2 regions of the Qipengyuania sp. Mu-71 genome follow, and region 2 is predicted to be linked to the other one. Evidence: riboswitches for the same ligand, from Rfam matches in the RefSeq annotation. Region 2 holds a riboswitch; the other holds the start of a gene.

Region 1 (11,600 bases), on a different contig from region 2:
AAAGGAAGAATCTAGGGCGAGATAAAAGCACCGCCGTCGGTCGGGGTGCAGGTGGTTGGTTTTGCTGAGCAATATGCGACGGCACTTAAGTAAGCCGACCGGCGCTCTCCTAACAAAGACGTGTGTTTTCAACTCAGTCAGCGACGGCGCATTGCGTACTCAGATGTCTTTCGAGCCTGATATGCGTCAGCATGCGTACCCATGTCCGTCCAAACAGATATCGGCGCATGCGATAGGATTTTCATTGATCATGTCCTTGGACGGCAGCGCATCAAAGGCGGCCCCAGCGTAGAAACGTCATGTGGCGTGGCAACCCATGATCGAGCGATACTCGGTGTCGATGGCGGGCCGGTCTGCTCCCCTCCATGATCCCCCAGGTCGGTCCGTCATCACCCAAATGAATGAAAGGACCGACCGGCATGCCATCCGCAGGCACGACAGAGCATCTTCGCGAGCAACGACAGCGCCAGACAATAGAACCGATCGTGATGCGTGTCCCCGAGGCCTGCCGCTATCTCGGGATCGGGCGCAGCACGCTCTATGTGCTCATCGGTAAACGTGAGATCGAGATCATCAAGCTGGGCAGTTCGACGCTGGTGCTGACTGCCAGTCTCCGATCGCTGGTTGAGAGACGGCGGAAGAATTCAGATGAGCCGACTGCAGAAGCTGTGCAATGACCATGCATCACGATCTCATGAAAGCCATCGTGCTCGCTGCAATCGTCAAGATGCCAAGCCACTCGAAGCGTCAGCTGGTATCGACGGTTCGGGAGCGACGCGAGAAAGCCGAAGATGCATTGGCAGCCAGCGTGGTCGTGGAACTTTCGCGGCGCTTCTAGTGCACAGGAGCAATGTCCGCTTCGCGCCCCAATTCAGTCATTCACATCGTAGGCGTCTCGACTTGAAAGCTGCGGTTCGCTCGGCACGTCACAATGGCGAGAAGCTTGGCGCTCGTAGGATGGCCCTGCCCCCGCCATTGGATGATCGTTAAGCGCTCGGTGCGTATGCCCAGTTCACGCCGTTCCAAAGTCATTCTGCATTCGCTAGACGCGCAGAATATGACCCGAGCCGACCTTCAGCGTCTGATTGACGATAAGACTAAGCCAACCGGATCAATGGGGCGGCTTGAAAGCCTCGCCGTTCAGTCTGCGGCGATCATAGGCGACATTAATCCCGAGAATGCCTCGGCATCGCTGACCATCTTTGCTGCCGATCATGGCATCGCGGCACAGGGTGTTTCGGCATTCCCGCAGGAAGTTACAGGCCAAATGGTTGCCAACTTTCTTGCAGGCGGGGCTGCGGCGAATGCCATCGCAGCGCAGTTCGGCATACCGGTCACTGTCGTCGATTGTGGGATCATGCATTTGCCAGCGCAACGTGATGGACTGATCGACATGGCACTCGGACGAAGCACGTCCGACAGCTCTACGGGGCCTGCGATGAGTCCAGAGGTGGCGAGCAAGGCAATCACGCAAGGACGACATTTTGCGAGCGGCATCGGGAGCAAGATAGTTTGTTTTGGCGAGATGGGTATTGCCAACACTTCCGCAGCGGCCCTGCTGGCGCACAAGCTGAGTTTCATTTCGGTCGCCGAGTTGGTCGGACGCGGCACGGGTCTCGACGATACCGGTCTCTCCAATAAGAGAGAGATACTCGAACGCGCGGCGGCGCGCACCGGAGAGCTCGCGCCAATCGAGGCGCTCGCCGAGGTCGGCGGTTTCGAGATCGGCACCATGGCGGGCGCGATGATCGGTGCCGGGACATCGGACAAGCTGGTGGTCGTCGACGGGTTTATCGCCACCGCTGCCGCCGCGCTTGCAAGGGCGATCGAGCCGGACTGCGAAAAGGCTTTCGTCTACGCGCATCGCTCGGCCGAGCACGGACATCGGGCGTTGCTCGATTGGTTGGAAGCCGAGCCCTTGTTCGATCTGGACATGCGATTGGGCGAGGGCACCGGTGCATTGCTTGCCGTGCCGATGATCCGCGCTGCGCTATCGCTGTTCGGAATGGCGAGTTTTTCGCAAGCCGGGGTTTCCGGCGCTACTCCGGCTTCATGAAACGCCCCTTCTTCGCATTGCTTGCCGCGTGGGTGTTTCTCACGCGGATTCCATTGCCCACAGCCAAGCTGGACGAGCGCGATTTCGAGGCCGCACCCGGCTTTTATCCGCTTGTCGGACTTGCAATCGGCGCCATCGGAGCGGCTGGCTTCGCACTTGGCTGGACAATCGGCGGCGCTTTCGTCGCTGCAATCTTCGGGACCGCAGCCACGCTGCTGGCGACAGGAGCCTTCCATGAAGATGGGCTGGCCGACCTGTTCGATGGGCTTGGCGCGCCGACAGCCGAGCGGATGATGGAGATCATGCGCGACAGCCGGCTCGGAACGTTCGGAGCGGCGGCGCTGTTCCTCATCCTGCTGCTCAAAATCGCTGCGCTATCCCAATTGCCCTTCATGCTCGCCCTTGCCGCTCTGCCCGTGGCGCACGGAGCCTCGCGCCTGTCGGCAGTGATCGTGATTGCGACCAGTCGCTATGCACGCGCCGACGGGATCGCGAAACCGGTTGCCAAGGGGATCGGAGCAGCTCCGCTGGTGCTGGCGACACTCACCGGGATTGCCGCGGTCGCAATCGGCGCGACCGTTCTTGGGCCCAGCGCCGTGCTGTGCGGCCTGGTTAGTCTGTGTGTCGGCCATGGTTTGACGCGGCTGGTCTTCGAGCGCAAGCTGGGTGGCTATACGGGCGATTGCCTTGGCGCTGTGCAGCAGATCAGCGAAGTCGGCTTCTACCTAGGCTTGATCGCATGGCTCTGATCCTGCTGCGCCACGGCCAGCCCGAGATCGCTGCGGGAATATGCTACGGCCGGTCGGATGTTCCCGCTCGAGCCCTTGGCGAGGGAAGCCTCCGCTCACTCGTGACCGCATTGCCCGACCGCTTCGCACGGATCGACAGCAGTCCGCTGACCCGATGCAATGCGCTGGCTGAGCAGCTGTCCGCGCATTTCGACCTTCCCATCCACGCCGACCCGAGACTGATGGAGATCGATTTCGGGAACTGGGAAATGCAGGCTTGGGACGCCATTCCGCGTGGTGAAATCGATGCGTGGGCAGAAGATGTCGAAGGGGCGCGACCACATGGCGGTGAGAATGTGGCGCAGATGACCGAGCGGGTGCGGGCCTATCTACGCGATGCGGCGAGTTGCGATGCCGATATCCTCGCCGTCACGCATCTCGGCGTCGTTCGATGTGCCAGCGCTGTTCTGGGCCGTGCAAACCCGTTTGAAATCCAACTTGGCTTCGGCCAGTTCCTGACCGTCGAACCGAAAGAGGCACTATGAGCGATACCGACAGAGAAACGCATGCAGCGAGGATGAAGGAACTGCAGGTTGCCCAGTCCAAGCGGCGGCGCGAGCTAAAAGATCCGGAGCGCGGCCTGGTGCTGGTCCACACCGGCGACGGCAAGGGCAAGTCGAGCTCTGCCTTCGGCGTCATCGCTCGTGCGCTTGGGTGGGGCCAGAAGGTCGCCGTAGTGCAGTTCATCAAAGGGAAATGGAAGACGGGCGAAAAGCAGTTTTTCGCGCGCTTCCCGGATTTGGTTGACTGGCACGTTATGGGCGATGGTTTCACTTGGGATACACAGGACAAGGATCGCGATATCGAGGCTGCCGAGAAGGCGCTCGCAAAGGCGGGCGAACTGATTGCGAATGGTGACTACGCGCTGGTTGTGCTCGACGAGATCATTATTGCGCTGCGCTACGACTACCTCACGCCCCAAGCCGTCATCGATGCCCTTGAACGCCGGGGCGATACGCGAGTGATATTGACCGGGCGCGATGCGAAGCCCGAATTGATCGACTATGCCGACACCGTCACCGAGATGACCGAGACCAAGCATGCCTATCGCGCTGGCATTCGTGCCCAGCAGGGGATCGACTTCTAGTCTGCAAGGATTGACAGCGGCGTTTATGCCGCGCATTGGCGCGATCAGACGGTGCTGCAGGTGATAAATCGCCTGGAGCTAAGAGGGAAGCCGGTGAGATACCGGCGCTGTGCCCGCAACTGTGAGCCAGGAGTCCCGAACCAGCATGTCACTGGCTAAGCCCTGCAGTGGGTGGCGCCGGGAAGACGGTTCGAAGACGTTGATCGGCAAGCCAGGAGACCTGCCGTCGCGTCGTTCGTCCGGGGCCGGGTCCAGCCCAGTGGGACAGGAAAATTCTTTTTCCGAAGTAACGACAGCCAGGCCGGTTTCCGGTGTCGCGGCTCATTTCGAGCGGCGGCGGGCCATCTGTCGAGTTTACCATGCGGGCACCGGAGCCTCCGCGTGGGCTGGCTTTGGATATTTCAATGAAAACCGCATTCTATGTGTCCGTCGCGGCATCGGCCGTGGCTCTGTGTTCGACCGGCGCGTTCGCTCAGTCGGTCGATCTTCCCGAAGACGAGGAAGTGAACTCCCAAACGATCGTTGTCACTGCCAACCGCACCGAACGTGCGATCAGCCAGGTCGGTGAATCGGTCACCGTGATCGAGGAAGAGGAGATCGTGAACCGTCAGCCGAGCGAGGTTCTCGATATTCTGCGCACGGTTCCCGGCGTTACATTCAACCGCAATGGCGGGATCGGCACCAGCACGAGCGTTTCAATCCGCGGCGCAGAAAGCGACCAGACCGTCGTCCTGATCGACGGGGTAAAGCTCAACGACCCGTCCTCGACCGGTGGCGGCTTCAACTTCGGCCCTGCCCTCACCGGCAACATCGCGCGGGTCGAAGTGGTGCGTGGGTCGCAAAGCGTGCTCTACGGCAGCCAAGCGATCGGCGGAGTGGTGAACCTGATTACCCGCGAGCCGACCGAGGACCTCGGCGTGTTCGCGCGTGCCGAATATGGTGAGCGCGACACTGCGGAACTCGTCGGCAACGTTTCTGGCAAGTTCGGCCCTGTCGGGGTGAGTGTTGGCGGCAATTACTATCGCACTGATGGCATCTCCGCATTCAGCGAGGCGCGCGGTGGAACCGAGCCGGACGGGTTCGAAAGCCTTGGCGCAAACGCCAAGTTTGATATCGCGCTGGGCGAGAATTTCTCGATCGATCTGCGCGGTTTCTATGCCGACAGCGAGACCGAAATCGATGGCTTCACGGCGACGGGCTTGGGCGATACCAACGAGGTTTCCTACCGCGACGATTTGGTCGGCTATGGTGGGATCAATGCCAACTTCCTGGATGGACGTTTCCGCAACCGGCTGGGGATTGCATACACCAGGATCGACCGACGGAATTTCAGCTTCGATACCAACTCCGAAACCTTCGACGCTTTCGGTGAGAACCTTCGCTACGAATATCAGGGCGTATTCGACGCAGCCGACATAGCCGAGCTCGTTTTCGGCGCAGAGCGCGAGGAATCGGAGTATCTCAGCTCGAGTTTCGGTGCGCCCGCGATTGGCGATGATGTGTGGATCAACTCGGTCTACGGCCAGCTCAATTTGACGCCGTTGGACGGGCTCTCGCTGACTGGTGGCGTTCGCTACGACGATCACGAAACCTACGGTGATAATACAACCTTCGCTGCCAGCGGTGCCTATTCGCCCAACGGCGGCGATACCGTGCTGCGCGGCAGTTATGGCGAAGGTTTCAAAGCGCCTGCGCTGTTCCAATTGTTCAGCGACTTCGGAAATACCGATCTCGAGCCCGAGGAATCGGAAAACTGGGACGTCGGTATAACGCACAATTTCCTCGGTGGACGGGCCGAGGTAGGCGTCACTTATTTCGAACGCGACGCGACTAATCTGATCGCGTTTGTCGGCTGCACCGGCAATCCGATCCCGGCGTGTCAGGATCCGGCCAATCCACGCCCGTTCGGCACATACGACAATATCGCACTCGCAAGTGCCGATGGCTGGGAATTCGGTCTGGCGCTGCGTCCGACCGATGGCTTCGACGTCGCGCTTAACTACACCACCATCGACGCCCGAAACGATGTGAACGGCAATCGCCTGCCACGACGTGCGGAGGATACGATCAGTCTGGTCGCGGACTACCGCATGGAGAACGGCATCGGCATCGGTGCCACCGTGTTCGTGGCGGGCGACAGCTTCGACAATGCCACCAACACCACCCGCCTCGATGGCTATGTGGTGACCGATATTCGGGCGAGCTTTGGCATTACCGAGCAGATCGAAATTTTCGGTCGGATCGAGAACCTGTTCGACGAGCAGTATGAAACGATCTTCCGCTACGGCCAACCTGGTCGTGCGGTGTTCGGCGGCGTGCGCTACCGGATGTAATCGATGGTTCGGACGACCCTCGCGGCGCTGGCGTGCCTCCTCTCGGCCTGTGCGCAGGTGGCGGAGCGGGGAGCGGACGCGCCGCGACGCATCGTCAGCCTCGACTACTGCGCCGACCAGTATGTCCTGAAGTTCGCGGACCGCGAGGATATCCTTGCGCTGTCGCCCGATGCGGGAAAACGCTTTTCCTACATGCGGGCGGCGGCCGAAGGGATCCCCACGGTCCGTCCGCGCACGGCAGATGTGCTGGCACTGCAACCCGATCTGGTGGTGCGAACTTACGGTGGCGGGCACGATATCGCCGATTTCATGAAGGAGCCGGGAGTCCCGGTCGTGCAGATCGGCTTCCCCCAATCGATTGCCGAAGTGCGGGATGAGGTGCTGCGGGTGGGCACCGAACTTGGCAAACCGGATGAGGCCGAAAAGCTCGTTGCCGATATGGATCGGCGATTGAAGGCACTTGCAGAGAGGTCCGGTCCTCAACGCGAAGTTCTTTACATGACCCCGGCAGGCGTAACCGCGGGCGAAGGCACTCTGGTGCATGAACTGTTTGTCGCGGCGGGCCTGCGAAATTTTCAGAATCGACCGGGTTGGAACCCACTGCCACTGGAACGGCTCGCCTATGACCGGCCCGACGTGATCGCGGCAGCCTTTTTCGAAAGCAAGACCAACCACGTCGATAACTGGAGCGCGGCGCGTCATCCGGTGGCGCGGGCACAATTGCGCGAATTGCCAGTCGTGCCGCTGGAAGGGGCCTGGACCTCATGCGGGGGCTGGTTCCTGATCGATGCGGTAGAGGCGCTCGCAGAAGGGAAGGAAGGCGCGCAATGAACCGGGTAGTGGCGATATTGCTGGCAAGCCTTGTGGGCGCACTGGTCCTCTCGGTCGCATTGGGATCGGTGCCCTTGCCGCTTGACCGGGTGCTGGGCGCTCTCGCATTCCAGTCGAGCCAGGGCGATCAACTGGTCGTCTGGCAAATCCGCCTGCCGCGCGCCCTCGCCGCAGGTTTCGTTGGAGCGGCGCTGGGCATGAGCGGCGCGGCCTTGCAGGGCCTCTTGCGAAATCCGTTGGCCGAGCCGGGTATCCTCGGCGTGTCGGCCACCGCCGCACTATTCGCGACCTTCGTGCTTTATTTCGGTCTGGCAACCGCAGGCCCGCTGGTGCTGCCGCTGGCGGCAGTAGCTGGCGCGCTGATCGCTACGCTACTGGTGGCGCTCGCCGCCATCCGCACGCGTTCCGTCGTTACGTTAATTCTGATCGGCGTCGGTCTTTCGAGTTTCTCGGCGGCAATCATGGCCTTGCTGATGAACCTTGCTCCCAACCCCTTCAGCCTCGCGGACATGGTCAACTGGATGTTGGGGACGGTGGACAATCGCAGCTTCGACGACCTGCTATTTGCTCTGCCATTCATGGCGATCGGGGTCGCGATTCTGCTGGCCTCCCGTCGCGGCCTATCCGCGCTTGCCCTTGGCGACGAGGCGGCCGAAGGAATGGGGCTGGATCTCCAGCGGCAACGGCTGGCGGTGATTGTCGGCGCGGGGCTGGCAACGGGCGCCGCAGTCGCGCTGGCCGGAGCAATCGGCTTCGTCGGAATCGTCGCACCGCATCTTGTGCGGCCCTTCCTTCGCTACGATCCCGCGCGGCTACTGGTGCCCTCCGCCCTGCTCGGCGGGCTGATCCTCGTGTTCGCCGATATCGGCGTGCGCGTGCTGCCGACCGATAGCGAGCTGAAGCTCGGCGTCGTCGCCTCATTGCTGGGCGCCCCAGTATTCATATGGATCGCCGCGCGCAGGAGGCTGGCATGACGCTGCTGGAGGCAGAAGGCCTCGGCTATTCGGTCGACGGCAGGGTTCTGATCGCCGACGCCGCGTTTGCTCTCGGCGCGGGCGAGCTGACCGCGCTCATAGGGCCAAACGGGTCGGGCAAAACGACCCTCCTGCGTCTTGCGCTAGGCCTGTTGGAAAAGGACGCGGGACGCTCTTCGATCAATGGAACGGCGGTGGAAATGCTTTCGCCGGTAGCGCGCGCTCGCCGCGTTGCGTATCTGCCGCAAGCGCGTCCGCTCGTTTGGCCTCAGCCGGTTCGCGATGTCGTTTCGCTCGGGCGGTTCGCATATGGCGCTGCCCTTGGTCGCTTGTCGCAGGAAGACAGCGAGGCGGTGGAGCGCGCGATCCGAGTATGCCAGTTGGACGGCTTCGAGGAACGCGCTGCGGACACGCTCTCGGGCGGCGAATTGTCGCGCGTGCATTTGGCCCGGGCGCTTGCAGCGGAAACTCCACTGGTTGTGGCGGACGAACCCGTCGCCGCACTCGATCCGCGCTACCAGCATCAGACCATGCAGCTGTTCGCCGACATGACGCGCGCTGGACGCAGTGTCCTGACGGTCATTCATGATCTCGACCTCGCGCTGCGCTACGCCTCCAAGGTTCTCTGGATGCACGAAGGCCGAATTGTCGCAAACGGCACGCCGCAGGAGACCTTCACAGCCACACGATTGCGCGATGTCTTTGGCATCGACGCTCAGGTTCTGAGCGACGGCGCGCATACCCGGCTCGAAATCTCCGGCCCTGCATAACGTAGCATGACCGGGCGCGCGATCATGCTTCAGGGCACCGGATCGGATGTCGGCAAGTCGCTGCTGGTTGCCGGGCTATGCCGGATCGCAGCGCGCCGGGGGATCGGGGTCGCTCCGTTCAAGCCGCAGAATATGTCGAACAATGCCGCAGCCTGCCCCGGTGGCGGCGAGATCGGTCGGGCGCAGGCCTTGCAGGCAAGAGCAGCAGGCCTCGATCCATCGACTGATATGAATCCCGTGCTCCTCAAGCCTGAAGGCGATCGGCGTGCGCAAGTCGTGCTTAATGGGAAAGCCCTGCGCAGCGAGGAAGCGGCGGCCTATATGGCCAATCGGGGAAGCCTGCTTCCCTCGGTGATCGAGGCATTCGACCGCCTGAAATCGGCGCACGACCTCGTCATAATCGAGGGCGCGGGGAGCCCGGCCGAGGTGAACCTGCGCAAGGGCGACATCGCCAATATGGGCTTCGCGCGCGCTGCCGACGTTCCCGTAGTGCTGGTCGGCGATATCGATCGTGGCGGGGTCATCGCATCGCTTGTGGGCACCCGAACCGTCATCGAGGCAGATGATGCCGAGATGATCGCAGGCTTCGTCATCAATCGCTTTCGGGGTGATCAGACCCTTTTTACAGATGGCGTGCGCTTCATCGAAGACCGTAGCGGCTGGCGCTGCTTCGGCATCGTGCCATGGCTGCAATGTGCCGCGCGGCTGCCCGCAGAAGACGCTGTCGTGCTGCACCAAGCCAGACTGAAAAGCGGTGCCATTCTTATTGCCGTGCCGATGCTGTCGCGGATCAGCAACTTCGACGATCTCGATCCGCTGCGCGCCGAGCCGGATGTGGAAGTCCGTTTCATTCCCCCCGGCCAGCCAATTCCGCGAGAGGCGGATGCGATTATTCTCGCGGGCACCAAGTCTACCTTGGCCGACCTCGCGATGCTGCGGAACCAAGGGTGGCACCATGACATCGTCGCCGCCTGGCGCACGGGAGCGCACATTGTCGGCTTGTGCGGCGGGTTTCAGATGCTGGGCAAGCGGATCGAAGACGCCGACGCGGCAGATGGATTGGCAGGATCGGCGGACGGTCTTGGCCTATTCGATATGACGACGATGATGACCCTCGAGAAAGTGGTTCGCCCCATGAGCGGAACCACGATCGCCCATGGCGACCACGTGACAGGATACGAGATCCACACCGGTCGTTCGCTTGGCCCTGCGCTGAGTAGACCATTCTGCGAGCTCGAGGATGGCAGCTGCGATGGCGCGATCGCGGGAGGTGGCCGCCTGATCGGCACTTATCTCCACGGCGTGTTCGCGAGCGATGCGTTTCGTTCTCGCTGGCTCGAGCGATTGTGCAGCGGTCGGAGCAGCACGCTCGACTACGAAGACAGTGTCGAAAGTGCGCTGGACGAGCTTGCCGACGGGCTTGGGGCGGCCCTCGACGTGGATGCTCTGTTGGCGCTGGCGCGGTGATGGCCGCTTGGATCATGCTCGCAGGGCTGGCGGTAGAAGCCCTGCTCGGCTGGCCGGACGCGCTGGACAGACGGATCGGGCATCCGGTGCGCTGGTTCGGCTGGCTGGTCGAGCGGGCGGAGTGTCTGGGCAATCGAGAAGCATGGAGCAGGTCCGCGCGGGTCGCGATGGGCGGTCTCGTAATACTGTTTCTGGTGGCGCTTGCAGCCCTGCTTGGACTGGCGATCCAGCTGGTCCTGGCTGATGGGTGGGTAGGTTTCGTGCTGATGGCTCTTCTTGCCTCCAGCCTGATTGCCGCACGTTCGCTGCACGATCACGTCGCGGACGTGGCCAGCGCCTTCGAGGGCGCGGGGATCGATGCGGCACGGTGCACGCTCAGCCGCATCGTTGGTCGCGAGACTGCTGAGCTTGACGAGGCCGCCATCGCTCGAGCTGCTATCGAGAGCCTTGCAGAGAACACCTCCGATGGCGTCACCGCGCCCTTGTTCTGGGGGGCGCTTTTGGGATTGCCGGGCCTGTTTGCCTACAAGGCGATCAACACGCTCGATTCGATGATCGGCCATCGCAATGCGCGATATGAAGCTTTTGGCAAGGTCGCCGCCAGGCTGGATGACCTCGCCAACCTTATCCCCGCACGTTTGACGGGGACCCTATTCACATTCTGTGCTGGTTCGGGTCGGGCCATAAAGGTGATGTCTCGCGACGCCCGCAAGCACCGTTCTCCCAATGCAGGATGGCCGGAGTCGGCGATGGCAGGGGCCCTTGGCATCAGGCTTTCTGGCCCACGAGCCTATGGCGCGGCGACGAGCGAAGAGCCATGGCTCAACGCCGAAGCAGGCGACCCGGACGCGGCCGATATTCGCCGTGCGCTGGCTCTTTATCAGCGGGTCGTCGTTGCCGCCGCTCTGCTTTTAGCTGCGCTTGGATGGGCTCACTTGCTATGAGCGATCCCGATCTCGTTTCCGGCCATGGTGGGCGGATCGATGCGATGGCGCGGGCATTTCCCGATGCGCCCCTGCCATGGATCGACCTGTCCACCGGTATCAATCCGGCTGCCTATCCGTTGCCCCAGATGCCGACCGATGCATGGACACGGCTGCCGGGCGAGATAGCCCGCGCGAGCTGCGAGAGCGCCATGGCTGGTGCGTTCGGATGCGATCCTGCCTACTGCCGCGCGGTTGCGGGAACCGAGGTCGCCATCCGCCAACTGCCGTCGATCCTGCGGGCGAAAACGGTGGCGGTTCGCGCTCCAAGCTATGCCGATCACGCGCAAAGCTGGCGATCTGACGGCGCA
Region 2 (17,758 bases):
GGCCGCATCGCCGTGGAGCAGCACCGGCAGGACCTGCTCGTGCTGCTTGAGATCGTCGCGGATCGCCTGCTGTGCGCGGCTCTTGCCGAGCACGACCGGGTTCACCGCTTCGAGATGGCTGGGGTTGGGCACCAGCGACATATGCACGTTGATGCCGTCGAATTCGCGGTCGGTGCTGGTGCCGAGGTGGTATTTCACATCGCCCGAACCGCCGACATCGTCGGGATTGGCGCTGCCACCCGAGAATTCGTGGAAGATGACCTTGTACGGCTTGCCCATGACATTGGCGAGCACGTTGAGCCGGCCGCGGTGGGCCATGCCGTAGATGATCTCGCGCGTGCCCAGCTGGCCGCCATATTTGATCACCGCTTCGAGCGCGGGGATCATCGATTCGCCGCCATCGAGGCCGAACCGCTTGGTGCCGACGTATTTCTTGCCGAGGAATTTCTCGTACTGCTCGCCGCGGATCACGGCAGCGAGGATCGCCTTCTTGCCTTCGGGGGTGAACTGGATCGTGTCTTCGGGCGTCTCGAACTTGTCCTGCAGGAACCGGCGTTCCTCGGTGTCCGAGATATGCATGTATTCGAGGCCGACATTGCCGCAATAGGTCGCGCGCAGCACGTCGAAGAGCTCGCCGATGCTGACCCATTCGAAGCCGAACACGCCGCCGACATAAACCTCGCGGTCTTCCTGGCCGCCAAAGCCATGCCATTCGAGCGTCAGATCCTCGGGCACTTCGCGGTGTGACAGGCCGAGCGGGTCGAGATTGGCAGCCAGATGGCCGCGCACACGATAGAGGCGCACCAGCAGCATGGCGCGGATCGAATCGTCCGCCGCCTGCTCGATCGCCTTGGGATCGAGCGCCTTGCCCGTCTTTTCCGCCGCCTTGTCCACCGCCAGCCGCATCTGCGTGGGATCGAGCGCGGCGGTCAGATCCGCCTCGCTGTCGACCACTTCGGCAAGCCAGCGGGGGTTGCCCCAGCTCGGGCCCTGCTGCGGGCCTTCCTGGTCGCCCAGCTCGGGGAGGAAATCGTGGCTTTCGTTGCCCATCCGGGTCACCTTCTCGTGCCGACCTGCTGTCGGCTCTCTATGGCAATGCCTCAGCCGCGCGGACGGTCCCGAAACAGGGGGCCGTCCGCGCTGGCCGTCAGGCGAGTTCCTTCAGCAGCGCGTCGAGCGTGGTGCCGAGTTCGCTGGGCGAGGGGGAGACGCGGATGCCCGCAGCTTCCATCGCGGCGATCTTGTCGTCGGCGCCGCCCTGGCCACCCGAAACGATGGCGCCGGCATGGCCCATGCGGCGGCCCGGAGGCGCGGTACGTCCGGCGATGAAGCCGACCATCGGCTTTTCGCGGCCCTTGGCGGCTTCCTGCTTGATGAATTCGGCGGCTTCCTCTTCGGCGCTGCCGCCGATTTCGCCGATCATGATGATCGACTTGGTGTCGTCATCGTCGAGGAAGAGGTCGAGCACGTCGATGAAATTGGTGCCGTTGACCGGGTCGCCGCCGATGCCGACTGCGGTGGTCTGGCCGAGGCCGACCATGGTGGTCTGGTGCACGGCTTCATAGGTCAGCGTGCCCGAACGGCTGACAACGCCGACGCTGCCCTTCTTGAAGATCGAACCGGGCATGATGCCGATCTTGCATTCGCCGGGGGTCAGGACGCCGGGGCAGTTCGGACCGATCAGACGCGACTTCGAGCCTTCGAGCGCACGCTTGACGCGCACCATGTCGAGCACGGGAATGCCTTCGGTGATCGCGACGATCAGTTCGATCTCGGCATCGATCGCCTCGAGGATCGAATCCGCAGCGAAGGGCGGCGGGACATAGATGCACGAAGCGGTCGCGCCGGTTTCGGCCTTGGCTTCGGACACGGTGTTATAAACGGGCAGGCCGATATGCTCGCTACCGCCCTTGCCGGGGGTCACGCCCGCAACCATCTGCGTGCCGTAAGCGAGCGCCTGCTCGGTGTGGAACGTACCGGTATCGCCGGTCATGCCTTGGGTGATGACCTTGGTGTTCTTGTCGACGAGGATACTCATTCGGCACTCTCCTGGGGAATTGCGGAAATTTCGAAACGGGCGAACGGGCGCTTTGCATCACCCGCGGGATCGACCCGGACCGTATGGCCCGCGATCGTCCAGAAATAGCTGTAACCGTCCTGCTGTTCGGGCATGCCGATCGACTGCGAAACCTCTTGCAGCAGGGGGACGTAGGAAGCGGTGTCCGGAAGGAAGGCCTGCACGACGCAGGTCTTGGCCTCGAGTTGCTCGTTCGCAACGACGATCAGCGTGTTATTGCCCTCTTTCTGGTAAAGTCCCTTGAACACACGCTGCGATCGTGCGCCACGCCGCTTGGCATTGTCCCACTCCATCGGGGGCAAATTATCGTATCGCACATCATCGGTTTCGGTGATTGCCTGGCAAGCGGCGATCGCTTCTGCGACGTGCGGTGCGGTGGCTGCCTCCTGCTGCGCCGCGGCGGGAGCGGCGAGCAGCAGGGCGGGGAGGAAAAAGAGCTTCCGCATCGTCTCGCTCAGGCCAGCGAGCTGTCCAAGCCCTTGCAGGCTTCGAGCAGTTCTTCGACCGCATCGGTCGAGACCTTGAGGTTGGACTTCTCTTCGTCCGACAGTTCGATTTCGATCACCTCTTCGGTGCCGCCCGCGCCGATCATCGTCGGCACGCCGACATAGAGACCATCGAGGCCGTATTTGCCATCGACATAGCTGGCGCAGGGCAGGATGCGCTTGGTGTCACCGAGATAGGCTTCGGCCATCGCGATCGCGCTGGTGGCGGGGGCGTAATAGGCCGAACCGTTGCCGAGCAGGCCAACGATCTCGCCGCCGCCCTTGCGGGTGCGATCGACGATTTCGTCAATGCGGCTTTCCGAGACACCCTTGATCTTGGCGAAGTCGTTGACCGGGATGCCGTTGATCGTGGTGTAGCTGGTCACGGGGACCATGGTATCGCCGTGGCCGCCGAGCACGAAGGCGTTGACGTCCTTGACCGAGACGTCGAATTCCCAGGCGAGGAAGGTGGCGAAGCGCGCGCTGTCGAGCACGCCGGCCATGCCGACAACCTTGTTGTGCGGCAGGCCGCTAAATTCGCGCAGCGCCCAGACCATCGCGTCGAGCGGGTTGGTGATGCAGATGACGAATGCGTCGGGCGCGTTGTTCTTGATGCCTTCGCCGACCGACTTCATCACCTTGAGGTTGATGCCGAGCAGATCGTCGCGGCTCATGCCGGGCTTGCGCGGCACGCCCGCGGTGACGATCACCACGTCGGCGCCGGCGATGTCGGCATAGTCATTGCTGCCGGTGATCTTGGCGTCGAAGCCTTCGACCGGGCCGCACTGGCTGAGGTCGAGCGCCTTGCCCTGCGGCATGCCTTCGGCGATGTCGAACAGGACGATGTCGCCCATTTCCTTCTTCGCCGCGAGGTGGGCGAGCGTTCCGCCGATCATGCCGGAGCCGATAAGGGCGATCTTCTTGCGTGCCATGGAAATGAGGGTCCTTGTTCCTGCCGTGCGGGACAGAGATGATACCCGGACCGAAACTGGGCCATGCGTCAAGTGTCCCGCAGAGGAGGCATGGCACCCGGTCGATTGCGGTTGCGCCCTAGGCCCGCGCCGGAGGGATTGCAACCGCCAATGCTTGCAGCCCCCAAACTATGTTTGCAAATGGTTCGCAGTTGCAATAAGCGCGCGAATTCAAGGATATGCTGGCGGTGCGGGCAAACGGGATTGCAGATCGCGAATCCCTTGTGGCCTCGCTGGGCTGCCGCTCGCCACGGGGCGAGCGCCGCGACGCGAGCGTGCATTGCTGGCACGGATTTGCGCCCATGAGCACCTAAGCGGGCGGGTATGTCACCTCCGGAAGAATGCTTACCCCGGCTGCGCCGCGGCTTAGCGGGCGAGCAGCGCGTCGATCGCGATCGATCCCTCGAGGCTTTCGGCAAGCCGGCGGTCGAGCGTGCGGCAGACTCCCAGCCACCATTCATACGCTTCGGTATCGCCGGTGAAATGCGCCTGTTCGGCCTGCTGCCGCGCGGCTTCGGCGGCGCCCATGCCGTGTTCGGCAAAGTGCCGCAGCGCCGCGCGCATCATATGGTCGAAGCTCGAGGCTTCCGCCTGCATATGCGCCGCATCGCCATTGTCGTTGGCAGCGCGGGCGAGCGCCTTTTTCGCCAAGGCGCGGGCGATCGGCGAATGCGCGGCGGAACGAGCGGCGGCGAAATGGAGGGGCATGCCTCTATCCTTGTGAAGCGGCTGGGGGATCATTCTGTCCTACCCGGCCACCGCTAAGCTTCGGTTCCGCAGCATGGTTGTGAAGACGTAAAGGATTGCCTCCGCGCAAGCGACACGGTTACTTCCGGCCCGGCTCGCTGATCCATTTGCCCGAATTGGCATATTCGTCCTTCACGCGCCCCGATTGCGGCAGCTTGGTGCTCGCGGGGACGGCAGTCGTCGCACCCGTCGCGCCTACAGGGGCCGTCGACGCCGCGCCGAGGCTGATCGTGTCGTTCGACGGCGGGGCAGGGGCCACCGGACCCGGTACATCGAGTTCCGCCCGCCGGACATTGGGTGCAGCCAGCGGTTCGCTGCCGGCATAGGCATCGGTAAAGGCGCCCGCGGTGCCCGCGCCGCCCTTCCAGCGATAGAACCGGTGCGCGCCGATCGCGCCGATGAAATCCAGGCTCGCTGCCCAATAGGGGTTCACGTAATTGGTGTGGTAATGCGTCGCGAGCCCGATCGGCTGGTACACCTCGCCCGCCAGCGCCCCCAGCGCGACCGACTGCGCCACCGCCCAGGCCTGGCGGGCGGGCGTGCGGCGAAGCGATCCGTCGCAGGTGAAGCTGAACTGGCAGCCGGTTGTGCGCTCCGATCCCTGGAACACCACGCCGCAAATACTGGCCGGATAGGCCGGATGCGCGACCCGGTTGAGCACGACTTGCGCCACCGCCTGCTGCCCGGCGTAGCTTTCGCTGGCCGCCTCGTAATAGACCGCCATCGACAGGCATTGCAGCGCGCGGGCCTTGTCGAGCCCGCTGCCCGCCTGGCGGAACGCCTGCGCCGCGGCGCCCGCCCCGTGGCTTTCGGCAAATTCGACCGTTTCGAACGTGCCCTCGCTCTGGCGCAGGTCGCTCACATCGATCGCCAGGCGCGGGGCATCCTCGAGATAATAGAAGGCCGAGCCGGGGAAACTGTCACCCGGGGTTTCGAACGGCATGGGGGCGAAGGCGACGCGTTCCTCGGCAAGCCCCATCGCGCTTTTCAGATCCGCCCATTCGCCCTGCGCGGCAACCGTCGGCAATGCGATCGCCCCGGCGAGCAGCGCCCCGCGCGAGACCAGCTTGCGCCGCTTTTGGCGGCGCGCCTCGAACCGCCTGGCGCGTGCGGACGGGGCGCGCGGGGCACGCCTGCTTCGATCCGCTCTGGCCTTCGATTGACGCAATTCGCTTCCTGCTTTTGTCCGCTGCAATAGCCCAGCCTGGTCCATATCCATAGCCGGACGGGCGCACCATCCCGCATCGGGACGTAAGGTGCGGTTGCCATATAACTACCAGATAGTGCTTAACGAAGGATCGTCTTGTGCATTGCGGCATCGCGCGTTAGTCGGGCGGCCGAGTCACGGGTTGGCCTGTTCGCGCAGGCCCGAAGAGGGAAGGAGGTGCAAACCCTCCGCTGCCCCCGCAACTGTGACCGGGGAGCGATCCCGCTACATGCCACTGGGCCTTGCGTCCGGGAAGGCGGCGGGAAAGCGTCGATCCGGGAGCCAGGAGACCTGCCCATGACCGTCGTTCGGCCGCGGGCGGGGTGTATCGTAGGCAAACGTGGAAGGAGCGATTCTGCTCCCTCCCGTCATGGACGGCGATTCGTCTATGATAGGAGGTTACGTGTATAAATATCTGTTTTTCCTGACGGCTTCGGCCATTCCCGCTACTGCATTGGCGCAGAGCCCGAGCGAACAGGCGCTGGCCGAGATCGTCGACCGGCAGGATGCCGACGGGGCCACGCCGGCCGAAGTCTATGCTTCGGCGGCAGTACCGCGCGATGCGGCGGTGATCACGGTTACCGCCAATGGCCTTGGCACCGATCTGCGCAACACCGGCCAGTCGGTCACCGTCATCGACCGCACCGAAATCGAGACCATCCAGGGCGCCGATCCGGTGCGTGCGCTGAACCGGGTTCCGGGCCTGTCGCTGTCGCGCAGCGGCGGGATCGGCACGGTCACCAGCGTCAATGTACGCGGGGCTAGTGCCGATCAGCTGCTGGTGCTGGTCGATGGCGTGCGCGTGGCCGACCAGGCGAGCCCCTCGGGCGGGTTCGACTTCGGCAATCTGCTGCTGGGCACTGCGGGCAAGATCGATGTGCTGCGCGGTTCGAACAGCACCATCTGGGGCTCCGAAGCCGTGGGCGGCGTGGTCGATGTCTCGACCCGGACCGAGCGCGGTCTGACCGGCAGCGTCGAGTTCGGCGCGCGCGACACGCTCTTCGCCAGCGCGGCGGCGGGCGCGGGCAATGACGATGTGTTCTTCGGCCTGACCGGCTCGTGGTACGAAACCGATGGCTTTTCCGCCGCCGCTTCGGGCACCGAGGCCGACGGTTCGCAGCAATTCGCGCTGGGCACGACCGCCTTCGTCAATCTGACGCCAAGCCTCGAGCTGTTCGCACATGGCAATTTCGCCGAGGGCGAAGTCGAGATCGACGGCTTCCCCGCACCCACCTATGTGCTGGCCGATACCGAGGATACGCAGAAGACCACCCGCTATTGGGGCGATGTTGGGCTGGCCTATTACGGCAACGATCTCACGCTGCGCGCCGCCTACAGCCGTTCGGACACCGAACGCGCCAATCGCAATGGCGCAGGCACCGGAACCTTCGCCAGCGACGGCAGCTCAGAACGCGTTTCGCTGCGCGGCGAATACCGCCTGCTGGGCGGACTGGCGCTGGCCTTTGGCGGCGACCACGAATGGACTGCGTTCGAAACCAGCTTCGATGCTTCGGCCGAAACCGAGATCAGCGGCGCCTATGCGCAGCTTGGCTGGGTGATGGGGCGGCTGGCAGCGCATGCCGGGGCGCGCGTGGACGACCACGAACAGTTCGGCACGCATGTCAGCTTCGGCGGCGATGTCAGCTATGGCTTCGGCAGCGACTGGCGGCTGCGCGCGAGCGTGGGCGAAGGCTTCAAGGCGCCGACGCTGTACCAGCTGCTGTCCTTCTACGGGAACACCGAGCTCGAGCCCGAGGAAAGCACCAGCTACGATCTGGGTGTCGAGAAGGGCCAGCGCGGTTCGGGGCTGCATCTGGCGCTTACTGGGTTTCGCCGCGACAGCGACAATCTGATCGGTTTCGGCTTTACTGCGGAGCGCCCGTCGGGGGTCTATCTCAACACGGCGCGCGCGCGGGCGCAGGGTGTCGAGGCCGAAGCCGGCATCGACCTGCTGCGCGGGCTGCGGCTGGCGGGGATCTATTCCTATGTCGATGCCGAGGACCGTACCAGCGGGCTCGACCTTGCGCGCAGGCCCAACCATTTCGGGACGATCTACGCCGACTGGCAAAGCGCATTCGGCCTCGGTCTGGGCGCGGACCTGCGCATCGTCGGTCCCAGCTGGGATAACGGCGCCAACACGAACCGGCTCGACGGGTACGAACTGCTCGACCTGCGCGCTTCCTTCGGGATCGGCGACAATCTCGAACTGTTCGGCCGGGTAGAGAACGTCTTCGATACCGATTACCAGACGGTGGCCGGTTACGGCACTGCCGGACGCAGCGTGTTTGGCGGGATCAGGGCGAAGATGTGAAACCGCTGATCGTCGCATGGGTCCTGCTGCTCGCCGCTTGCGCGGGGGGCGGGGCCGGTGCGCCGCCTCCCGAACGCGGGCCGACGATCGTCAGCCTCAATCCCTGCACCGACGCCATCCTTGCCGAGGTTGCGGCTCCCGGGCAGTTGCTGGCGATTTCGCACTATAGCAAGGACCCGCGCGCCAGCTCGATGGAAGCGGCAGTCGCGGCGCGGTTCGCGGCGACCGGCGGGACGGTCGAGGAAGTGCTCGCGCTCGATCCCGACGTGGTGGTCGCGGGCAGTTTCCTCGCGCCGGCGACCCGCGCGGCGCTCGCCGAACTGGGGATGGAGGTCGTCACCTTCGATATCGCTGCGGATGTCGCTGCCAGCAAAGAGCAGATCCGCGATCTCGCCGCGCTGGCGGGCGATGAACCCGCGGGCGCGCGGCTGATCGCCCGCATCGACGCCGCGCTTGCTGCCGCCGCACCTGCGGATGGCGAGAGCGTCGCCACGCTGCTGTGGCAGCCGGGCGGGATCGTCGCCGGAGAGCAGACACTGGTCAGCGACCTGCTGGTCCGCACCGGCTTCGCCAATGCCGCCCCTGTGCGCGGGCTGTCGCAGGCAGAATATGTCGCGCTCGAAGACGTCGTCGCCGAACCGCCCGAAGTCCTGTTGATCGCGGGCGGTGAACTGGGTCAGTCGCATCCGGTTCTCGGCCGCCTGGGCGATATGCACCGGGCGCGGTTCGATACCAGCCTGCTCTATTGCGGCGGCCCCACGATCATCCGCGCGGCCGAGCGGTTGGCCGCGATCAGGGAGGCCGCATCATGAACCGCGCGATCGCGATCTTCGCCGGACTGTTGGCCATCGCATTGCCCCTGTCGCTGCTGGCGGGGCGGGTCTGGCTCGACCCCGCAAGCACGCCTAATGCCGCGCTCATCCTCGCCGAATTGCGCCTGCCGCGCGCGGTGCTGGCGATCGTCGTCGGTGCGGGGCTGGGCGCGAGCGGCGCGGCCATGCAGGGCTATCTGCGCAATCCGCTGGCCGATCCGGGCCTGTTCGGTATCGCGCCGGGCGCGGCACTGGGCGCGGTCGCGGCGCTGTGGTTCGGCTATGCCGCTGCGCCCTATCTGCTCCCCGCCTTTGCGCTGGTCGGCGCGGGCGGCGCTATGGCGCTGCTGGCCGCGATTGCCGGCCGGACCGGCGGGATCGCGCTGTTCACTCTCGCCGGGCTGATGGTCGCCAGCCTTGCCGGGGCGCTGACCGCACTGGCGATCAGCATGGCGCCCAATGCCTTCGCGATGAGCGAGATCGTCATGTGGCTCAATGGCGCGCTGACCGATCGCAGTTGGCGCGATGTCTGGGTGGCCGCGCCGCTGGTGGCGCTGGGGGTGGCGGTGCTGTGGCGCAGCGGCCGGTCGCTCGATGCCTTGATGCTGGGCGAGCCGGTGGCGCGGTCGCTGGGGGTCGACACGCACCGCTTGCTGTGGCTGCTGATCGTCGGGGTCGGATTGACCGTTGGCGCCAGCGTCGCTGTGGCGGGCATCATCGGGTTCGTCGGGCTGATCGTGCCGCATCTCGTGCGCCCGCTGACCGATCGGCGGCCCTCGCAGCTGATCCTGCCCAGCGCGCTGGCGGGCGCGCTGCTGGTGCTGGTGGCGGACAGCGCGGTGCGCGTGCTGCCGCTGGTCACCGAATTGCGGCTGGGCATCGCGCTCAGCCTACTCGGCGCGCCGTTCTTCCTGTGGTTGCTGCTGCGTATGCGCCGGGGGCTGGCATGAGGCTGGCGGCGGCACAATTGTCGATCGCCGAGCGGTTGGACCGGGTCTCGCTGATCCTCGAACCCGGCACGATAACCGCGATCTGCGGCCCCAATGGGGCGGGCAAGTCGAGCCTGCTCGAAGCGCTTGCCGGGCTGCTTCCGGCTGGTGACGGGGCGGTGTTTCTCGACCGGCAGCAGATCGCCGCGCTGCCCCTGCGCGAGCGGGCACGGCGTATCGGCTATCTGCCGCAAGCGCATGAAATCGCATGGGACGTGCCCGTGCGCAGTCTGGTCGAACTCGGCCGGCTGCCGCATGGCGACCGGCTGGCGGCACCGGTCGATGCCGCGCTCGACGCGCTCGATATCCGGGAGCTTGAAAAGCGCCGTGCGCAGTCGCTGTCGGGCGGCGAGACCGCGCGCGTCCTCCTCGCGCGCGTACTGGCGGGCGAACCGCAGTGGATCCTCGCCGACGAACCGCTCGCCGCGCTCGATATCGCGCACCAGCTCGCGCTGCTGAGGCATTTGCGGCGGGCGGCACAGGGCGGGGCGGGCGTGGTGCTCGTGCTGCACGATCTCGCCCACGCAATGAACCATGCCGACCGCGTCGTCGTACTCGATCACGGGCGCATCGCCGCCGATGGCGCATGCGAAGACGCGCTCGACCAGCAGGTGATCGAGCGCGTCTGGAAAGTGCCGGTCCGGTGGATCGGCGAACCGCTCCACCGGGCCTTGGTCAGCCGGTGATCAGTTGACCGTGCGCGGCGGCAGCTTGCCGTCGGACGCTTCGCTGTCCGCCGCTTCGCCGCCCGCGATCAGGCCACGCGCTTCGAGCATCGGGGTCACGTCGGGTTCGCGCCCGGCGAAGTTCCGGAACATCTCGAAATAGTCCATCGTCCCGCCCGTGCTCAGCACGGTCTTGCGATAATGGTCGCCATTGGCGCGCGTGAGCCCGCCATTGTCCATGAACCACTTGCGGCTGTCGCGGTCGAGCATCTCGGTCCACAGATAGCTGTAATAACCAGCGCTATAGCCGCTGGGCGAGCTGAAGATGTGGTTGAAATAGGTCGTCCGGTAACGCGGCGGGACGAGGTCGATTTCCAGCCCCAGCTGTTCGAGCGACTGGCGCTCGAACTGGCTGACTTCTTCCGGCGTATCGATCGCTGCGGCTTCTTCCTGCGACAGCGCGGCCCACTTCATGTCGAGCAGGGCGGCTTCGACGACTTCGCCGAAATCATAGCCCTGGTTGAACTGCGAGGCGGCCTCGAGCTTCTCGATCATTTCAGCCGGGATGGTTTCGCCCGTCTGGTAGTGCTTGGCATAGTTCGACAGCACCTCGGGATAGGTCGCCCACATCTCGTTGACCTGGCTCGGATACTCCACGAAGTCGCGCGCGACTGCGGTGCCCGACAGGCTTTCGTAGCGCTGGTCGGCGAAGAAGCCGTGCAGCGCATGGCCGAATTCGTGGAACAGCGTGTTGACGTTGTCGAAGCTGACCAACTGCACTTCGCCCTCGGGCGCCTTGGGGATGTTGAGCACGTTGTAGATCACCGGCTTGGTGCCCCACAGATCGCTCTGGTCGACGAAGTTGCTCATCCACGCCCCGCCACGCTTGGACTCGCGCTGGAACGGGTCGAAGTAGAACAGCCCCAGTTCGCTGCCGTCACGGTCGAACACGGTGTAGGTCGTCACATCGGGGTGATAGACGGGCAGGTCGCTGCGCTTCTGGAAAGTCAGGCCGTAGAGCTTTTCGGCGGCATAGAACACGCCGTCCTCGAGCACGGTATCGAGCTGGAAATATTCCGCCATCGCATCTTCGTCGAGGTCGTAGCGTTCGGCCTTGACCTTGTTGGCATAGCGGTACCAGTCCCACGGCTGGACTTCGAAATCGCCCCCTTCGGCAGCGATCGCTTCGTTGAGCATGGCGGCTTCGCGGCGCTGCGTATTGGCCAGCGCGGGGACCATGCGTTCCATAAAGCCGAGCGCAGTGGCGGGCTTTTCGGCCATGCGGTCCCACATCGCGTAGCTGGCCCAGTCGGCTTCGCCGAACAGCGCGGCCTTCTCGGCGCGCAGCGCGGCGGTCTTGGCCACCAATGGACGCGTGTCGATGTCGGTCGTGCCATTGGCGCGGTTGTAGCTCGCCATGAACAGCTTCTCACGCGCGGCACGGTTGGTCATGCTCGGCAGCAGCGGCTGCTGCGTCGTGTTCTGCAGCGCGATGGCGTATTTGCCCTCGAAGCCCTTTTCGGCAGCGAGGTCGGCGGCGGCCTTGATGTCGGATTCGGACAGGCCGGCGAGGTCTTCGCGGCTGTCGAAGATCACCGGCTGGTCGGCCATGGCGGCGCGGGCCTGCTGGCCGAACTCGGTGGTAATTTCGGACAGTTCGGAATTGATTTCCTTGACCCGCGTGCGCTGTGCTTCGGTCAGCAGTGCGCCGGCATGGACCATGCCGTCATAGGTGTCTTCGAGCAGCGCCGCGTCTTCGGGCGTCATCGTCATCGCGGCGCGGTTGTCATAAACCGCCTTCACCCGCGCGAAGAGTTCGGGGTTGAGGACGATCGAGTCGCCATGCGCGGTCAGCTTGGGGCTGATCTCGGTGTTGATCTCGTCGAGCCGGTCGGTGGTGTTCGACCCGGTCACGGCGAAGAACACGCGCGCGACGCGGCCGAGCATGCGGCCCGACTTTTCCAGCGCAACGATGGTGTTCTCCATCGTCGGCGGGGCGGGATTGTCGATGATCGCCTGGATCTCGGCCTTCTGGATCGCCATGCCCTGCTCGAAAGCGGGGATGTAATCGTCTTCGGAGACCTTCGAGAAGTCGGGCGTCTTGAACGGCAGCGTGCTGTCTGCGGCGAAATAGCCCGTGCCGGTCGGAATGGCGGCGGCGTCGGCGCTGGGTGTGGCCATGGTGTCGAGGTCTTCCCCATATGCGGTGGTGCAACCGGCGAGCAGTGCTGCGGTTGCGACGGTGGCCAGGATCTGGGCCTTCATGCTTGTCCCCTCAGGATGATATGAAACGCCGGACGGATGCCCGGCGCAATATTGCGATCATGGAAGTGCGATAGGACCGCTTCGCGACCGCGCGCAAGCGCGTACACGTCGCCGGTCGGCGCTGCTCCTACATTAATCGAACGGAATGCGGTCGCCCTGGTTCCGCTCGGCATGGTCGCGCGCAGTCTCCAAGGCTTCGTCGAGCGCCTGGCGATTGACCGTCACCAGCCGCGGACGCCCGCCGTCGCGGTCAACCACCAGCCAGACCGCCCCGAAGGTGAAGAACCCGCCCTGGTCCTTCGCCACGCTCATCTGCGACAGGTCCAGCCGCTGCAGCAGCGCGATCATCGCGGGATCGAAGATCTCGTCGAAGACCGCCTCGACCTCCGCGCGATCCTCGATTTCGCGGCGATTTCCCGCGGCATCGATATACACCAGCGGGAGCCCGATCTCCTCGAGCATCCGGCGCTTGTTGCCGCTGCTGGCAGCATCGCGCAGCGCCGCGATCGCGGCATCGAACTGGCTGGCGCTGGTCCCCGTCGCGCAGGAGATTGCCCCGCCATCGACGAAGTCATGCGTGCGGTCGAACTGCGCGCGCGGTTTCTCCTGGCTCGACCACACCAGCAGCAGGCAATCCTCCGGGGAAGCGCTCTCGCTCAGCAGGTCGGCCGGCTCCTCTGCGTCGGGCGCGCCTGCGGGCGAACAGCCGCCAAGCGCCAGCGCCAGCACCGTTGGCAGGGGGATGGGGTTGCGCATCATGGGTCGGGGGCCAGCGGATAGCGGACCACCGGCTCATAGACCGACCCCTCGGGCCGCAGGAAGCTTTCGTACAGGATGTACGAATCCGCGATCCACGGACCAAGCCGCAGACCCGCCGTCCGGGCGAGGAAGGGGGCGAGCGGCGCGGTCGCGCGGTTGGTGCGCGCCAGCGTGATATGCGGGTGGTATTTGCGGTGTTCGGGTTCCAGCCCCGCCGCGATGCAGATGCGTTCCACGCGCTGTTGCAACCGGCTCAGCTCCTCCGATGGCGCGATTCCGGCCCACAGCGTATGCGCAACCCCTTTCCGCTCGAACGCGCCGGTCCCTTCAATCGTCAGGTCGAATTCGGGCCCGCTGGCAGCGCGCAACCGCTCGGCCAGTTCGTCCGCCGCATGGGTATCGACCACGCCGATATAGCGCAGCGTCAGGTGCAACTGCTCGTCGTCCTGCCAGCGGGCGTTGTCGACGCCTTCCATCAGGTCGATCAGCGCATCGCGGATCGGGGGCGGGGGACGGATGCCGGCGAAAAGGCGGTGGGACATGGGATGATCACGCCGCTCGCTCGGCGCATTGCAGGGGTTTCACAGGGCCGCTGCCGGCCTGCCCGATTGGTAGGGCGCAACTCCGCGCCGGACAAGGCTATCCGCGCTCAGGCCGCATTGTGCGCGCCGCTTTCGCGCGGGTTCTCATAGGCTGCATCCATGAAGATGCTCATCCGGCGATTGCTGCGGTGCTCCAGCCCCTTGGCGAATGCACCACCGGCATGCGTGTAGTTGAGCTCGTCGGCAATCGCGTCGTAATCGCCCGCATCGATCGCCGCATTGAGACGCGGGCTTTCGCTGGGCGAGACATTGCCGATCCCGACATTGTAGACGAGGTCGAGCAGCGCATCGAATTCATGCTGGTGCAGCGGCAGGTCGCCGACCAATTGGCGCACACCCTGTTCGGCCTCGGCCAGATCGGCATCGAGAAAGGCGAGCACGCGCTTCTCGCTCACCCGGTCGCCGACCCTCAGCCGGTCGTGCGGCCGCACCAAATGGCCAACCCCGACGGTGGGATAGCCGGCGACATCGCGGTACACGGTATAGCGGACACCTTCTTCCTCGATCAGTGCCTGCTTGAACGTATCGCTCGCCGTTAGCAGCGGGGCGGGTTGGCGCACGCCTTGCGCGGGGTCGAGGACCATGTTGGCCGAACTCGGCTGCGGGGCCTTGGGCGGGCCGGTGAAGGCCGTCAGGCCGAGCGCCCCGGCGCCCAGCATCAGTGTTGCGTGCTTGCGAGTGGAGCGGCGCGGCCGGACGTCGAATGCCTTGGCGGCCGCCTGCCGGGCCCGCCGCAGCTCGCGGCGATGCTGGCGCTCGCGGCGGAGGCGTTTGAGGAAGCTTTCGGGTCTTTCACCGCTCTTCCCGCGGAGCGTGGTATGCGACCAGTCGACCTCGTCCAGCGGACGGTTGAGATCGTCGAGGATCGTCTTGAGCGTATCGTCTGTGTTCGCGCTTGGGGCGGACGCGTGGCGCGTGCCGCCGGCTTGGTTCCTGTCGTGCGCGGTGTCCTTGTCCATAAGGCGGGCACCTTTCATTGCGTAATCTGTGTCACACCGGCGCTGCGACCTGCACATGCGATTTCATGGGCTGTGGCGCGGTGTTGGTCTCGTCTATGGAACGGTTGGCAGGGGTGCTTTGGTCCCCGTTTCGTCGCTGCGAGGCAACGGTCGAGCGGTCAGGCGGCGCGCTCAGGCGGCGCGGCGGACCTGGTTGCGGCCCGTGTTTTTCGCTTCGTAACAGGCAATGTCGGCGCGCAGCAGCGCATCGTCCATGCCTTCGCCGAACCGCCAGCTGGCCAGCCCGATCGAGGCCGAGATGGCGATGTCGGGATATTGCTCGAATTGTTCCTCGAGCCCGGCAATCCGCAGCCGCAGCCGTTCGGCCGCTTCGGCGACCTCGACATCGTCGAGCCCGCGGACAATGACGAGGAATTCCTCCCCGCCGAGGCGGAAGGCGTGATGTTCGCTGGTGCCGCCGACCGCGTGGCACCATTCGCGAATCGTATCGGCGGTCGCGATCAGCACGTGATCGCCCACGCCGTGGCCGAAGGTGTCATTGATCGTCTTGAACCGGTCGAGATCGATGGTGAGCAAGTGCCGCGAAAGCGCACTGTGTTCCATCCGCGTTTCCTCGAACAGCTTGCGGCGGTTGAACAGGCCGGTGAGCGGATCGCGCCAGCTGAGGAATTCGGCATGCGCCAGCGCATCGGCCAGATCCTCGGACAATTGCCGGTTTTCGACCAGCATCTGCGCGGCGCTGCGGATATGCAGCCCGGTGGAGGAGCTGTAGATGCGGATGCCGATGACCAACAGCGCCAGGATCGCGATCAGCGCCGGATGCTGGACGCCGGGATGGAACAAATAATATCCGAAAGTGGTCAGCCAGAAACTGGCCAGCATGGCATCGCGCGCGGCCGGAAGCGCGGCCAGCGTGACCGCGATCAGCGTCGCTGCAACCAGCACTACGCCGCGAACCAGATTGACCGCCACCATCGAGCCATCGGGCGGCGGGGGCCACAGCATCAACCCCAGCGTCACGCCGGTAAGCGACATGGCAAACACCAGGATCCAGCGCGCAGAGCGCATCGGTTGGCGCGCGCGCGCCAGCTGTTCCAGTCGCGCGGCGGCCTTGCGGGTGTAGAGAAACGAGCAGAAACGCAATGCGAGCAGCACCGTCATGGGCAGCGGATTGGGCATTGCCGCCACCCCGACCGCCATCAGCGCGAGCGCGATCAGGCTGGCGGTGAGCGAACGCTGCTCGCGTTCGAGCATGGCGATCACCGCCTCGCGCTCGATCTCGTAGGGATCGACCGGGACGCGGTTCATCAGGCCGGCGCTATTGCCGTCGAATTGCTCGTCGATGTGCACCGGCTGCGACCCTTGACCCTTTTCTCGCGCGTAGGACCGCGTTTTCTAGCGCCCAATCGTTAACGATTTCGCGCCGGATATTCACGATGTCCCCGTAACCGGCGCCGCATGGCGGGCAAGTGCGGCGTGCGGCATATACGCTCCGCACGCCGCCTTCATGGTTACCAAATCCGTGCGCGGTCCTCGGGCGCGATATACATCGCGTCATCCGGCGTGATGCCGAAGGCTTCGTACCACGCATCGACATTGCGCAGCGGGGCGATGGTGCGATAGCGCGCGGGGCTGTGCGGGTCGGTCGCGACCTGGTTGCGCAAGCTGTCCTCGCGCGCCTTGGCCCGCCACACCTGCGCATAGGCGAGGAAGAAGCGCTGGTCGCCGGTCAGCCCGTCGATCACCGGCGCCTCTTCTCCGCCGAGCGACTTCTTGTAGGCATCATGGGCCACCAGCACGCCCGCCAGATCGGCGATGTTCTCGCCCATCGTCAGATCGGGATTGATGAAGCTGCCCGGCACGACTTCGAACGCGGCATATTGCGCGCCGAATTTCTTGGCTTCGGCCTCGAACCGTTCGGCATCGCCCGCGGTCCACCAGTCGCGGATCGCGCCGCTGGCGTCGATCTTGCGTCCCTGATCATCGAAGCCGTGGCTGATTTCGTGGCCGATGACCACGCCGATCGCGCCATAATTGACCGCGGGGTCGGCCCAGGGATCGAAGAAGGGCGGCTGGAGGATGCCGGCGGGGAAGACCATCTTGTTTTCCAGCCCGCCGTTATAGGCGTTCACCGTCTGCGGGTTCATGCCCCACTTCTTGCGGTCGACCGGCTTGCCAAGGTCGCTCATCTCGTAATCGGCGTTGAACTGCGAGGCAGCGATCATGTTGCCATAGAGATCGTCGGGCGACATCGGCAGCTGCGAATAGTCGCGGAATTTCTCGGGATAGCCGACCATGACGTCCATCCGCTCGAGTTTGTCGAGCGCGGCTTCCTTGGTCTCGGGGCTCATCCAGTCGTTTTCGCCAATCCGGTCACCCATGGCGAGCTTCAGATTGCGAACCAGCTCGTCCATCCGCGTCTTGGCGATCTTGGGGAAATATTCGTCGACATAGGCCTCGCCGACCAGCTCGCCGAGCGAGCCGTCGATCGTGTCGACTGCGCGCTTCCAGCGCGCGCGCTGCTCGCTCGTGCCGTTGAGCGCGCTGGTGTACTGGAACCGGCTCTCGACCATCTTCTGGTTGAGATAGGGCGAGGCCTGATGCGTTACCTGCGCCTTCTGCCACAGCTTGAGCGTGGCCAGATCGGTGCTGGCAAACAGCGCCGCAATCGCCTTCACCGCCGTGTTATCGGTGACGATGATGCGCTCCTGCGGCGGGATGTTGTGACCGGCGAAGAACGCGTCCCAATCCACGCCCGGCGCATAGGCAGCCAGTTCGCTGCCCGACATCGGGTTGTTGATCTTCTCGATCTGGCGCTTCTGTTCGGCATCCCAGTTGAGCTGCGCGACATAGGTCTCGAAAGTCATCACGCGGCTGGCCGCTTCGCGCGGGCTGGCTTCGCCGATATG

The links. A riboswitch is a leader RNA that binds a small molecule or an ion and turns the genes downstream of it on or off. The one in region 2 is predicted to bind cobalamin.
Region 1: it holds a riboswitch for cobalamin, as region 2 does, so the genes downstream of both, V6B15_RS14960 (TonB-dependent receptor plug domain-containing protein) here and V6B15_RS04325 (TonB-dependent receptor plug domain-containing protein) in region 2, are expected to answer to the same signal.

The regions. Positions count from the first base shown of each region.
Region 1 covers NZ_JBAJHR010000004.1:83-11,682, forward strand. Annotated here, with positions in the region: gene V6B15_RS14930 (helix-turn-helix domain-containing protein) at 402-677, shown strand; gene V6B15_RS14935 (hypothetical protein) at 680-838, shown strand; gene cobT (nicotinate-nucleotide--dimethylbenzimidazole phosphoribosyltransferase) at 980-2,056, shown strand; gene cobS (adenosylcobinamide-GDP ribazoletransferase) at 2,053-2,805, shown strand; gene cobC (alpha-ribazole phosphatase family protein) at 2,796-3,329, shown strand; gene cobO (cob(I)yrinic acid a,c-diamide adenosyltransferase) at 3,326-3,931, shown strand; cobalamin riboswitch at 3,964-4,173, shown strand; gene V6B15_RS14960 (TonB-dependent receptor plug domain-containing protein) at 4,336-6,264, shown strand; gene V6B15_RS14965 (ABC transporter substrate-binding protein) at 6,322-7,095, shown strand; gene V6B15_RS14970 (FecCD family ABC transporter permease) at 7,092-8,069, shown strand; gene V6B15_RS14975 (ABC transporter ATP-binding protein) at 8,066-8,839, shown strand; gene V6B15_RS14980 (cobyric acid synthase) at 8,846-10,306, shown strand; gene cbiB (adenosylcobinamide-phosphate synthase CbiB) at 10,306-11,250, shown strand; gene cobD (threonine-phosphate decarboxylase CobD) at 11,247-11,600, shown strand, end outside.
Region 2 covers NZ_JBAJHR010000001.1:851,566-869,323, forward strand. Annotated here, with positions in the region: gene V6B15_RS04295 (2-oxoglutarate dehydrogenase E1 component) at 1-1,050, opposite strand, end outside; gene sucD (succinate--CoA ligase subunit alpha) at 1,148-2,038, opposite strand; gene V6B15_RS04305 (hypothetical protein) at 2,035-2,523, opposite strand; gene mdh (malate dehydrogenase) at 2,532-3,494, opposite strand; gene V6B15_RS04315 (hypothetical protein) at 3,900-4,241, opposite strand; gene V6B15_RS04320 (cell wall hydrolase) at 4,360-5,448, opposite strand; cobalamin riboswitch at 5,610-5,800, shown strand; gene V6B15_RS04325 (TonB-dependent receptor plug domain-containing protein) at 5,891-7,798, shown strand; gene V6B15_RS04330 (ABC transporter substrate-binding protein) at 7,795-8,610, shown strand; gene V6B15_RS04335 (FecCD family ABC transporter permease) at 8,607-9,560, shown strand; gene V6B15_RS04340 (ABC transporter ATP-binding protein) at 9,557-10,285, shown strand; gene V6B15_RS04345 (M3 family metallopeptidase) at 10,286-12,529, opposite strand; gene V6B15_RS04350 (hypothetical protein) at 12,662-13,288, opposite strand; gene thpR (RNA 2',3'-cyclic phosphodiesterase) at 13,285-13,830, opposite strand; gene V6B15_RS04360 (lysozyme) at 13,938-14,849, opposite strand; gene V6B15_RS04365 (GGDEF domain-containing protein) at 15,021-16,199, opposite strand; gene V6B15_RS04370 (M13 family metallopeptidase) at 16,361-17,758, opposite strand, start outside.